DNA from 2 places in the Zavarzinia compransoris genome. Region 1 is predicted to be linked to the other one. Evidence: predicted binding sites of a transcription regulator. Region 1 holds the regulator's gene; the other holds the start of a gene.
What was found. The regulator HrcA, encoded in region 1, represses chaperone genes, less so after heat shock. The targets are predictions, from matches to a motif close to GTTAGCACTCNCCNNNGGNGAGTGCTAAC.

Region 1 (5,949 bases):
GCGAGGTAGAAATAGCCATGGACCGCAAGCCCGGCGAGGACCAGCAGCGAAAGAAGGAAATTCACCAGTCTGCCCATAGCCCGCCCCCCAGCGGTATCGTTGTCGGACCAGGGTAGGGGGACGGGCGGGCGGTTTCAATCCTTCAGGCTGTCGACCAATTGGCGGAAGGCGATGGCGCGATGGCTGATCGCGTGTTTCGCCGCCGGCTCCATCTCGCCGAAGGTGATCTCCGCGCCCTCGGCCTGGAACACCGGGTCGTAACCGAAGCCGTTACGGCCGCGCGGCGGCCAGACCAGGGTACCGTGAACCTCGCCGACGAAAGTGGTGCAGCGGCCGTCCGGCTGCGCCAGCGCCAGGGCGCAGGTGAACCAGGCCCGGCGCTGCGCCGGCAGCAGCGCAGCCTTTTCCCGCAGCAGGGTTTCGATCCGGTCCATGGCGACGGCGAAATCCTTGCCCGGGCCGGCCCAGCGCGCGGAATAGATCCCGGGATCGCCGCCCAGCGCCTCGACCGAAAGGCCCGAATCGTCGGCCAGCGCCGGCAGGCCGGCGGCAAGGGCTGCGGCCCGCGCCTTCAGTTCGGCATTGCCGGCGAAGGTGGTTTCGGTTTCTTCCGGCTCGGGCAGGTTCAGGCTGCCGGCGGAGACCGGGGTGATGCCGAAGGGGGCGAGGAGATCGCCGATCTCCCGCACCTTGCCCTCATTGTGGCTGGCGACCACCAGCCGGCCCGAGAGTTTCATCAGAACAGCCCGAGCGCCGTGCGCTGATAGGCGGTCAGGCGGGCGATGCCGCCCTGGGCGAGGGCGAAGAGATTGGCGAATTCCTCGGCGCTGAAGGGGGCGCCTTCCGCCGTGCCCTGGATCTCGACGATCTGGCCGGTGCCGGTCAGGACGAAATTGGCGTCCGCCCCGGCCGAACTGTCCTCGGTGTAATCGAGGTCGAGCAGGGCCTCGCCCTTGACGATGCCGCAGGAAACCGCCGCGACCTCGGTCCGGATCGGGTTTTCCTTGAGCGTGCCCTTGTTCATCAGCCCTTCGATCGCCTGGTAGAGTGCCACATAGGCCCCGGTGACCGAGGCCGTGCGGGTGCCGCCGTCGGCCTGGATCACGTCGCAGTCGATCTTGATCGAGACTTCGCCCAGTTTTTCGAGGTCGATGGCGGCGCGGAGCGCGCGGCCGATCAGGCGCTGGATTTCCTGGGTGCGGCCGGTCTGCTTGCCCTTGGCCGCCTCGCGGTCGTTCCGGCTGTGGGTGGCGCGGGGCAGCATGCCGTATTCGGCGGTCACCCAGCCCCGGCCCTGGCCGCGCAGCCAGGACGGCACCTTCTCGTCGATCGAGGCGGTGCAGAGCACATGAGTGTCGCCGAAACGCACGAAGCACGAGCCTTCGGCGTGTTTGGAAAAACCGGGCTCGAGGCTGATGGGCCGCAGCTGGTCGGCCTGGCGGCCATGGGCGCGCATGAGAATTCCCCTTTGAGAATGGTTCCGGCCGCCCTTTTAAAGCCAATCGCCGGATTTATGAAAAGGCAAATCGCGCCGGCCGGAATGACAGTCCGGGCGAAATTCGCTAGGCTTCGGGCCGGAGACAGCGATGACCGGAAAGTCCCGCCTTTACGAAGAGGATTTCTACGCCTGGGCCAACGAACAGGCGGCGCTGCTGCGCGCCGGCCGGCTGGCGGCGGCCGATATCGAGCATATCGCCGAGGAAATCGAAAGCATGGGCAAGGCCGAAAAGCGCGAATTGATCAGCCGCCTGGCGGTCCTTCTCCTGCATCTCCTGAAATGGCGCTTCCAGCCGGCCTTGCAGGGCGCGTCGTGGCGGACGACGATCCTCAATCAGCGCGACGATCTCGCCGACCTTCTGGCGGATAATCCGAGCCTCAGGGCGCAGGTCGACGACAGCCTGCAGCGGGCCTACAGGAAGGCGCGGCGCACTGCCGGCCTGGAGACCGGCCTTGCGGAAGAAAGTTTTCCGCCCGCCTGCCCGTGGTCGTTCGATCAGATCATCGATCCGGCGTTCTGGCCGGCGGGCGATTGAGCCTTTCTCTTACTTGATCAGGCCGGCCTTGCGGTAGAAGGCTTCGGCGCCCGGGTGCAGCGGCACCGTGAGGCCGAGAAGGGCGGTTTCCGGGCGGATCGCCCGGGCCTGGGCGTGGCCGGCGTCGAGCACGGCGCGGGCCTGATCGGACCAGAGCGCCTCCGTCAGCCGCTCGATCAATTCGGCCGGCTGGTCTTCCCCGGTCAGCCACAGGGCGCGGACGGCCACCGTCTCCACCGCGTCGAGCCGGGGATAGGTGTTCACCGGAATGCGCGCCGGGGTGAAGAAGGCATTGTCCGCCAGCAGCCGGTTCACCCCCGGCCCGGCGATCGGGGCCAGGGCGATCTCGCCCAGCTTGCGGCCGGCCAGCATGGCGATCGCCTCGCTCGGGAAGCCGCCGACGAAGAAGAAACCGTCCAGCTGCCCGTCGCCCACCAGCTGGGCGGCGAGGTCGGGCTTGTAATATTCGGCGACGAAGTCGCGCTCGTTGAAGCCATGGGCGTCCAGGATCAGGCGGACGTCGGCCAGCGTGCCCGAGCCCGGCTCGTCGATCGAGACATGCTTGCCGCGCAGCGTGTCGATGCCGGTGATGCCGCTGTCACGGCGCACGACGAGGTGGACCGTCTCCGGGTAAAGGGCGGCGATGGCGCGCAGGCCCGGGCGCGGCCCCCTGGCGTCATAGGCGCCGGTGCCGGTGATCGCCCAATGGGCGACATCCGCCTGGACGAGGCCCGATTCGACCGTGCCGTTGCTGATCGCCTCGACATTGGCGACGGAACCGTTCGAGGCGATGGCGGAAACGACGAGGTCCGGCGGCCGGCTGGCGGCGGCGGCCAGCGCATGGCCGACCGGAAAATAAGTCCCGGTCTCGCCGGCGGTGGCGATCCGGAAATATTGCGTTTCCGCTGCGGCCGGCGCCGCTGCCGCCAGCAGCAGGCCGGTAACGAGACCGATCAATCCGCGCATGCCGTTCCCCCTCGGCGCCATTCCCCGCCCCGATGGTCGCAGGCCCCGGGGCGGGGATCAACAGCGCTCCGCAGCTTCAGGACGGGCGGCCCCGAAGGTCGGCGATTTCGCCGCGCAGAACGTCGATTTCCGCCTGCTGGCGGGCGTTTTCCTGGCGCAGCGCGGCGATGGTGCGGCCGGCATCGGCCAGCACGGGGGTGGCGCGGCCGCCGCCGGCGCGGCGCAGGATCGGGCTCAGCGCCCGGGCCTTCGCTTCGTTGGATCGCTGGCGGGCCAGCAGGCTCCAATAATCCATGGCGTTCTCCTTTCACTCTTGTCGTTGTGGAGAGGTCAGCCCCGTTTTATTGGGCGCCCGTTCCGCCGGCTTGTCCACCCTCGAGGGCCGGGCACCCTCAAGGCGAGCGATTGACGGGCCGCGGCAGGCTTCCTACATTGCACCTGCGTAAAGCATCAGGAATGACGGCATGATCCAGGAGTTGAACGAGCGTTCACGCCAGATCTTCCGCACCATCGTCGAGTCCTATCTCGAGACGGGGGAGCCGGTCGGTTCGCGCACCTTGTCGCAGCGCCTCGGCATCACCCTGTCGCCGGCCTCGATCCGCAACGTGATGCAGGATCTCGAACAGGCCGGCCTGCTCTATTCCCCCCATGCCTCGGCCGGGCGGATGCCGACCCAGGCGGGCCTGCGCATCTTCGTCGACAGTTTTCTCGAACTGGGCAACCTGACCGAGGACGAGCGCCGCTCGATCGAAGCCCATGGCGCCGCCGCCGGCCGCTCGGTCGAAGACCTGCTGACCGAGGCGACCAAGCAATTGTCCGGCCTGTCGCAATGCGCCGGCCTCGTCATCGTGCCGAAGTCGGACCGTTCGCTGTCCCATGTCGAATTCGTCCACCTCGGCCCGGGGCGGGCGCTGGCCGTCCTCGTCGGCCAGGACGGCTCGGTCGAGAACCGGATCGTCGACGTGCCGGCGGGCCTGACGCCCTCGGCCTTGCAGGCGGCGTCGAACTATATGTCGGCGCGCCTCGGCGGCCGCACCATGGCCGAGGGGCGGACGCGCATCCTGCACGAGATCGAGGACCGCAAGGCGGAACTGGACCTGCTTGCCGCCAAGGTGGTCGAAGCCGGGCTCGCCACCTGGTCGGGCGAGGACGAGCGCAACATGCTGATCGTTTCCGGCCGCGCCCGCCTGCTCGACGATCTCACGGTGCTTGCGGATCTCGAGCGGGTCAGGCAATTGTTCGACGACCTTGAAAGCAAGCGTGACGTTCTCCAACTGTTGGAACTGGCGCAGGACGCCGATGGGGTGCGCATCTTCATCGGCTCGGAGAACAAGCTGTTCAGCCTGTCCGGCTCGTCCCTGATCGTGGCGCCCTTCAAGCGCCAGGAGGAACGGATCGTGGGCATGATCGGCGTGATCGCGCCGACAAGGGTGAATTACGGGCGGGTCGTGCCCATGGTGGATTACACCGCCAGGATGCTCGGCCGCCTGATCAGTTGACGTTAAGTGGACCCGAAATGACCGAGACCGAACATCCCGAAACCGTCGTGACCGAAACCGCCGCCGAGGCGCCGGCCGCCCCGGAAGCCGGCCCCACGGTCGAAACCCTCCAGGCGGAGGTCGCCGACCTGAAGGACCGCCTGCTGCGCGCCTTCGCCGAGACCGAGAACCTGCGCCGCCGCACCGAGCGCGAGCGCGAGGATACGGCGAAATACGCCGTGACCAAGCTCGCCCGCGACCTGACCGGCGTCGCCGACAACCTGCGCCGCGCGATCGAGGCGGTGCCGGGCGACGCCCGCGCCGAGGGCGGGGCCCTGGCCGGCCTGCTCGACGGCATCGGCATGACCGAGCGCGAATTGCTCGCCGCCTTCGAAAAGGCCGGCATCACCCGCATCGCCCCGGCGCTGGGCGAGAAGGCCGATCCCAACAAGCACGAGGTGCTGTTCGAGGCGCCGGGCACCGGCCAGCCGGGCGGCGCCATCATCCAGGTCATCCAGACCGGCTACCAGATCCACGACCGCCTGCTGCGCGCGGCCAAGGTCGGCGTCGCCAAGGCCGAATCTGTCGCACCCGTGGTCGATCAGACCGCTTGACCTGAACGGTTCCGATCCGCAAAAGCTGGATCGATCGCGCGGAAAGCGCGGCGGTCCGGCAGGCGGTCTCGACGATCGTCCGTGCCGGCAGGGCAGGGGCGGCAATGACCATCGGGATGCGGACAGGACGGTTGCGCCGGCGCGCTTCGCGCCGCACTTCCCTGTCCGGCACGATCCTCGCCTTTCTTGCCGTTCTCGCCCTTGTCCTGCTGCCGTCGGTGCAGGCGGCGGCCATGGCCCGCCATGGCGGCACGACGCCACCCCCGACGGCGGCGCCGGTCGCCGGGGCCGACCAGATCTCGGTCGTGATCTGCACCCTCTATGGCTACAAGGTTGTCAGCCTTGCCGATCTTCTGGCCGGGGAGAAGGGCTCCCCCGGCCGGGACGAGGGCGGCAAGCCGCAGGCGCCGGCGGCCGACCGTTCCTGCGCCCTGTGCCCGGCCATGCCGCACCAGGCCCTGGCCGCGCCGCCCGAACCCCTGTTCCAGCCGCCGGTGCCGGTCGCGGTCGCCGCCGGCCCCTGGCTGGCGATCGCCGGCCGCATCGTGCCCGCCGGCCCGCCCGAGCGCCGGCAAGCCCGCGCCCCGCCCGTCCTCCTGGCCTGACGTCACCCGTTTCCCCGTGACTGCGCGGGCCGGCGTGCCGGCCTGCGCCCTGCCAGGACGATACTCATGACCCTTTCTGCTGCCGATCGGGCCGCGGGCGCCATGCCCCGCGCCCGCCTCGGGACTTTCTACCGCGCCGTCTGGCGCTGGCACTTCTATGCCGGGCTGTTCGCCCTGCCGTTTCTGATCGCGCTGGCGCTGACCGGCGGCCTCTACCTGTTCAAGGACGAGATCGAGCTTGCCCGCCACCGCG
Region 2 (5,949 bases), on a different contig from region 1:
GGACGGCAGCCCCAAGGACACCGCCCGCAATATCCGCGAACGGGGCGAATTCACCGTCAACATCGTCTCGAACGTGCTGGTCGAGGCGATGACCGTCACCGCCACCCCCTTCCCGCCCGGCATCAGCGAATTGGCCGAGGCGGGGCTGACCGCCGCCCCCGGCCTGCGCATCGCGACACCGCGCATCCAGGAGGCGCGGGCCGCCCTCGAATGCCGGCTCTACCAGGACCTCGCCCTGCCCACGGGCAACAGCATCTTCCTGGGCGAAGTGGTGGCGGTCCATGTCGACACCTGCCTGCTGAACGGCCGCGGCCATGTCGATCCCCATGGGCTCGACGCGGTCGGGCGCATGGGCGGCGATGCCTATGCCACCACGCGCTACCTGTTCGACCTCGCGCGCATCGATCTCGACAATTGGCAGGCCACCCATGATCCCGGGACGCGGCGCCCGCACCCGGCCTGGGCCCCCCGCGCCGAGAAGAACGGCAAGAAGGGCTGAAGCCGACCTTTACCGGCCGTGATAATAGCCGCCGCGATCATGGCGCGGCGGGCGCTGCGGGCCGCCGTGGTGATGGGGCCCCTGGCGGTAATCCCCCTCATAGCCCCGATGGTAGCGGCGGCCACCATGGTCATAGGGTCCGTCATAGACGACGCAGCCGCCCAGAACGCCGGCGCCCGCGACCAGCAGGGCGACGCCCGCGGCTTTCTTCAACCAGCCGAATCCGATCATGTCGCGCTCCTTGCCTTGCGGCGGTCATGCACCGCCTTCCGGTAAAGGAATGATCGACTCCGGGCAATTGTTTCGGCGTTAACCAAAAATAAACCTTGCCATACCATGAAACGCACAGGAAAACCCCGCGCCCACCGCGGAAAGCAGGTGGGCACGGGTCTTTGGAGTTTCTTACGCGTTACTATAGGACCAAGCCGCCGGCAAGCGGATCAGGGCCTATTGGCCATCGCGGCGGCGGCGCTCTTCCTCGCGCTGCTGGCGCTCCCGTTCGATGTCCCGCTGACGCTCCTGCTGATCGCGCTGGCGGCGGTCGTTTTCGGACTGCTGCCCGCGCTCCCGTTCGCGGCGTTCGCGCTCGTACTGCTGCCGGCGGTCCTGGTCTTGGCGCTCGCGTTCGTATTGCTGGCGGCGCTCCTGGTCATGGCGCTCGCGTTCGCGCTGCTGGCGGTCCTGGTCGTTGCGTTCGCGCTCGCGCTGCTGGCGCTCCTGGTCACGGCGCTCGCGCTCGTATTGCTGCTGGCGGTCCTGGTCGCGGCGCTCGCGCTCGTATTGCTGCCGGCGCTCCTGGTCGCGGCGTTCGCGTTCGTATTGCTGCTGGCGCTCCTGGTCGCGGCGTTCGCGCTCGTACTGCTGCCGGCGCTCCTGGTCGCGGCGTTCGCGCTCGTATTGTTCGCGGCGCTGCCGATCCTCGTCGCGCTGGCGGCCGCGTTCGTATTGTTCCTGCCGCTCGCGTTCGTACTGGCGCTGGCGGTCCCGTTCGTATTGCTGCTGCTGGCGCTCCTGCTCGCGGCGCTGGCGTTCATAGTCGCGCTGATAGTCATTGGGCCGCCCGCCCTGGCCGTAATAGGGCGGCGGCGAACCATAGCCGCCGTTGCCATAGCCGTCGTAACCGTCCTCATAGGCGACGCAGCCGACGAGGGTGAGCGCAAGCGGCACCCAGCCCAACAGCCGCCCCCAGGAACCCATGGTCATTCCATCTCACTCCGATCCGGGCATTTGCCCCCATGGCCAATAACACCGCGTCCGGCGTCCGGTTGCAGGCGGGACCGCGGGCCAAACGAAAACGGGGCCGGCTTGCGCCGACCCCGTTCCCGAATGAACAGGCTGGATAGGGCTGGATCAGAAATCCATGCCGCCCATGCCGCCCATGTCGCCGCCCGGCATGGCCGGGGCCTTCTTCTCCGGCTTCTCGGCGATCATGGCTTCCGTCGTGATCAGCAGGCCGGCGACCGAGGCCGCATCCTGGAGCGCGCAGCGGACGACCTTGGTCGGGTCGATGATGCCGGCCTTCACCATGTCGGTGTAGACGTCGTTCTGGGCGTCGTAGCCGAGCTTGGTGTCCTTGTTCTCAAGCAGCTTGCCGGCGACGACCGCGCCGTCCTTGCCGGCGTTCTCGGCGATCTGACGGACCGGGGCCTGGAGCGCGCGACGGATGATGTCGACGCCGTGCTTCTGGTCTTCGTGCTCGATCTTCAGCTTGTCGAGCGCGCGGGTGGCATAGAGCAGCGCCGTGCCGCCGCCCGGGACGATGCCTTCTTCGACGGCAGCGCGGGTGGCATGCAGGGCGTCGTCGACGCGGTCCTTGCGTTCCTTCACTTCGACTTCGGTCGAGCCGCCGACCTTGATCACCGCAACGCCGCCGGCGAGCTTCGCCAGGCGTTCCTGCAGCTTTTCACGGTCGTAGTCGGACGAGGTCTCTTCGATCTGGGCGCGGATCTGGCCGACGCGGGCCTGGATCTGGTCCTTCTTGCCGAGGCCGTCGACGATCGTCGAGTTTTCCTTGTCGATGACGACCTTCTTGGCCTGGCCGAGCATCTTCAGGTTGACGTTCTCGAGCTTGATGCCCAGGTCTTCGGAGATCACCTGGCCACCGGTCAGGATGGCGATGTCTTCCAGCATGGCCTTGCGACGGTCGCCGAAGCCCGGCGCCTTCACGGCCGCGACCTTCAGGCCGCCGCGGAGCTTGTTGACCACGAGGGTGGCCAGCGCTTCGCCTTCGACGTCTTCCGCGATGATCAGCAGCGGACGGCCCGACTGCACCACCGACTCGAGCACCGGCAGCATGGCCTGGAGGCCCGACAGCTTCTTCTCGTGCAGGAGGATATAGGGGCTGTCGAGTTCGACGGTCATCTTCTCCGCGTTGGTCACGAAGTAGGGCGACAGGTAGCCGCGGTCGAACTGCATGCCTTCGACGACGTCGAGCTCGGTCTCCAGGCCCTTGGCCTCTTCAACCGTGATCACGCCTTCCTTGCCGACCTTTTCCATCGCCTTGGCGATCATCTCGCCGATGGCGCGCTCGCCATTGGCCGAGATGGTGCCGACCTGGGCGATCTCGTCCGAGCCGGCGATCTTCTTCGACTGCTTCTTCACCTCGGCGACGACCGCTTCGACCGCGATGTCGATGCCGCGCTTCAGGTCCATCGGGTTCATGCCGGCGGCAACGCCCTTGGCGCCTTCGCGGACGATCGCGGCGGCGAGAACGGTCGCCGTGGTGGTGCCGTCACCGGCGAGATCGTTGGTCTTCGAGGCCACTTCGCGCACCATCTGGGCGCCCATGTTCTCGAAACGATCGGCCAGTTCGATTTCCTTGGCGACCGAGACACCGTCCTTGGTGATGCGCGGCGCGCCGAACGACTTCTCGATCACGACATTGCGGCCCTTCGGGCCCAGGGTGACCTTCACCGCGTCGGCGAGAAGCTCGACACCGCGCAGCATGCGCGAACGGGCGTCGGTGCTAAAACGAATATCCTTGGCAGCCATCGGCTTGCTCCTTCAAAAGCTATTCAGGGCGGGGAGAATGGCGAGACCGCTCAGGCGGCCTTCTTGCCCTTCTTCGCGGGGACAGCCGGAGCCACCGTGTCCGCGAGAACGCCGAGAATGTCGGATTCCTTCATGATCAGGAGGTCCTGACCGTCCAGCTTGATTTCCGTGCCGGACCACTTGCCGAACAGGATGCGGTCACCCACCTTCACGTCGAGGGCGACGACTTCGCCCTTCTCGTTGCGGGCGCCGGAGCCGACGGCGACAACCTCGCCTTCCTGCGGCTTTTCCTTGGCGGTGTCGGGGATGATGATCCCGCCCTTGGTCTTTTCTTCAGCGTCGATACGCTTCACCAGAACCCGGTCATGCAACGGCCGAAAGCTCATGGAAACCTCCTCTAGAGTAGACAAAGGCCTTAATATCGGGCCGCGTTGTTAGCACTCCCATTTGGCGAGTGCCAACAGCCGCCGCAGAGTTAGGCACGGCCCCGGGGCCTGTCAAGACGCTGGCCGCGCTTTTCTGCAGCGGCGGCACGGAAAAATCGCCCAGTTTCCCCTGGCGCCTTTAATCGGAATCTGAGTGATGGGCGACAAGCACTTGATTCGAAGGGAAAAGAGTGAGATTCTGCCAGTGCTGTACGGCTCCCCCAGGGGCGCCGGCGTCGGTTATTGCGGTGGGCCTCCGCCTTTGGCGGGCCCCGGCGCCAACGGGCATCGGTAAATGAGCATCGATCGTCGGGACATTCTGCGCTTCGGCCTCGGCCTGCCTTTCCTGCTCTCCGCGGGCGCCGCGGAGGCGCTGGCGGAAAGCCTGCCGACCCCTGCGCGCAAGCCCGCCCCACCGCGCGGCGCCGCGGCCGGGCCGGTCAAGACCATGCCCGTCATCATGCTCGATCCCGGCCACGGCGGCCGCGATCCGGGCGCGATCGGGCCGAGCGGCGCCTTCGAGAAGGATATCACCCTCGACCTCGCGAAACGGATCGCCACCCGGATCGAATCGCGCGGCCGCTGCAAGGTGATCCTGACCCGGCGCAAGGATGTCTTCGTGCCCCTGAAGGACCGGGCCTTCCTGGCCCAGACCGCCAAGGCCGATTTCTTCGTCTCGATCCATGCGGATTCGGCCCCGAACCCGGACGCGCGCGGCCTTTCCGCCTATACGCTGTCGGAAAAGGCGTCGGACGGGCTCGCCGCCGCCATCGCCGACCGGGAGAATGCGGTCGACCTCGTCCATGGCCTCGACGTCGGCGTTTCCGATCCCGATGTCGCCGCCATCCTGTTCGACCTGACCCGGCGCCATTCCCTGAACACCGCGCTGGCCCGCAAGGCCCATATCGTCAAGGCCGCGGGCGCCAAGCTGCGCCTGATGGACAATCCCCGCCGCTCGGCCAATTTCGCCGTGCTCAAGGTGCCCGACGTGCCGGCGGTGCTGATCGAAACCGGTTTCCTCTCCAATGCCGCCGATGAAAGGCTCCTGACTTCGGAAAAGAGCCGGGCCCAGATCGCCCAGGTTCTGGCCGATGCCTTCACCGGCGCCGTGACGGTGGCATGATGAATATTCTCTTTCGCCTCGCCCTGATCCTGGCCGCCCTCGACGGCCTGCTCGCGGTCGGCATCGGCGCCTTCGCCGCCCACGGCCTGAAGGCGACGGCGACCGCCTATCAGCTCGACCTGATCCAGACCGCCAGCCAGTACCAGATGGTTCATGCCGCCGCCGCCCTCGGCGCGCTCTGGCTCGCCGACCGGGGCTGGACTTCGGCCGTCGCCGCCCTGGCGCTTGCCGCCGGCGCCTTCGTCTTCGGCGGCGCGCTCTATGCGATCGCGCTGGCCGACCTGTCGCTCGGCATGGTCGCCCCCGTCGGCGGCACGCTGATGCTGATCGGCTGGGCCTGGATCCTGATCGGCGCCCTGGTCAAGGCCGGGCGTTGATCCGGCTGCTGCGGCTCGTCGCCAGCCTGCTCCGCCTCGGAACCCGGCCCGCCGCCACGGCGGCCCCGGTTCGCCCCCCTTCCTTGCCCCTGCCCGCGATCGCCTTCGCCTACCCGTGGATCGCGCTGACCGACGGTGCGGCCCGCGCCCTGTTCGACCGCGAATTACGCCTCGAACTCGTGCCCGGCCATCCGCTGCACGGCATCGGCGCCACCGCCATCGGCCGGGTGGACGGCGAGGACGACATTCTCTTCGCCCTCGACGACGGGCGCCTCGCCGTGGTCCATCTCACCTTCATCGGCAAGCCGGAGCAGAGCCCGGCCTGGCCGCGCTGCACCCTTTTCGCCACCGCCGCAGCCTTCGAGGCGGCACAGCGGTAAGGGTCCCGATCCGCTTTGCACTGCGGCGCGATCCGGTCTAGAACGGGGCGATCCGTCCATGCCGCCAGATCGGACCTTGGCCTTGAGCGTCTATTCGAGCCGGGACGGCGACCGTCCTTCACTGGGGTCGCGCCTGCTGTCGATCAATTGGGGC

Region 2: groES (co-chaperone GroES) is a predicted target of HrcA. The motif match lies at 3,924-3,952, and genes of this name have one in related genera.

The regions. Positions count from the first base shown of each region.
Region 1 is NZ_QGLF01000003.1:229,553-235,501, forward strand. Features, by position in the region: gene DKG75_RS11750 (hypothetical protein) at 1-77, opposite strand, end outside; gene rdgB (RdgB/HAM1 family non-canonical purine NTP pyrophosphatase) at 135-737, opposite strand; gene rph (ribonuclease PH) at 737-1,456, opposite strand; gene DKG75_RS11765 (DUF29 domain-containing protein) at 1,587-2,033, shown strand; gene DKG75_RS11770 (TAXI family TRAP transporter solute-binding subunit) at 2,043-2,999, opposite strand; gene DKG75_RS11775 (FtsB/FtsL family cell division protein) at 3,076-3,294, opposite strand; gene hrcA (heat-inducible transcriptional repressor HrcA) at 3,464-4,498, shown strand; gene grpE (nucleotide exchange factor GrpE) at 4,516-5,091, shown strand; gene DKG75_RS11790 (DUF2946 family protein) at 5,196-5,696, shown strand; gene DKG75_RS11795 (PepSY-associated TM helix domain-containing protein) at 5,763-5,949, shown strand, end outside.
Region 2 is NZ_QGLF01000001.1:1,112,610-1,118,558, forward strand. Features, by position in the region: gene DKG75_RS05400 (flavin reductase family protein) at 1-499, shown strand, start outside; gene DKG75_RS05405 (hypothetical protein) at 509-730, opposite strand; gene DKG75_RS05410 (hypothetical protein) at 947-1,702, opposite strand; gene groL (chaperonin GroEL) at 1,850-3,490, opposite strand; gene groES (co-chaperone GroES) at 3,541-3,876, opposite strand; gene DKG75_RS05425 (N-acetylmuramoyl-L-alanine amidase family protein) at 4,211-5,038, shown strand; gene DKG75_RS05430 (DUF423 domain-containing protein) at 5,035-5,415, shown strand; gene DKG75_RS05435 (hypothetical protein) at 5,412-5,795, shown strand; gene rodA (rod shape-determining protein RodA) at 5,878-5,949, shown strand, end outside.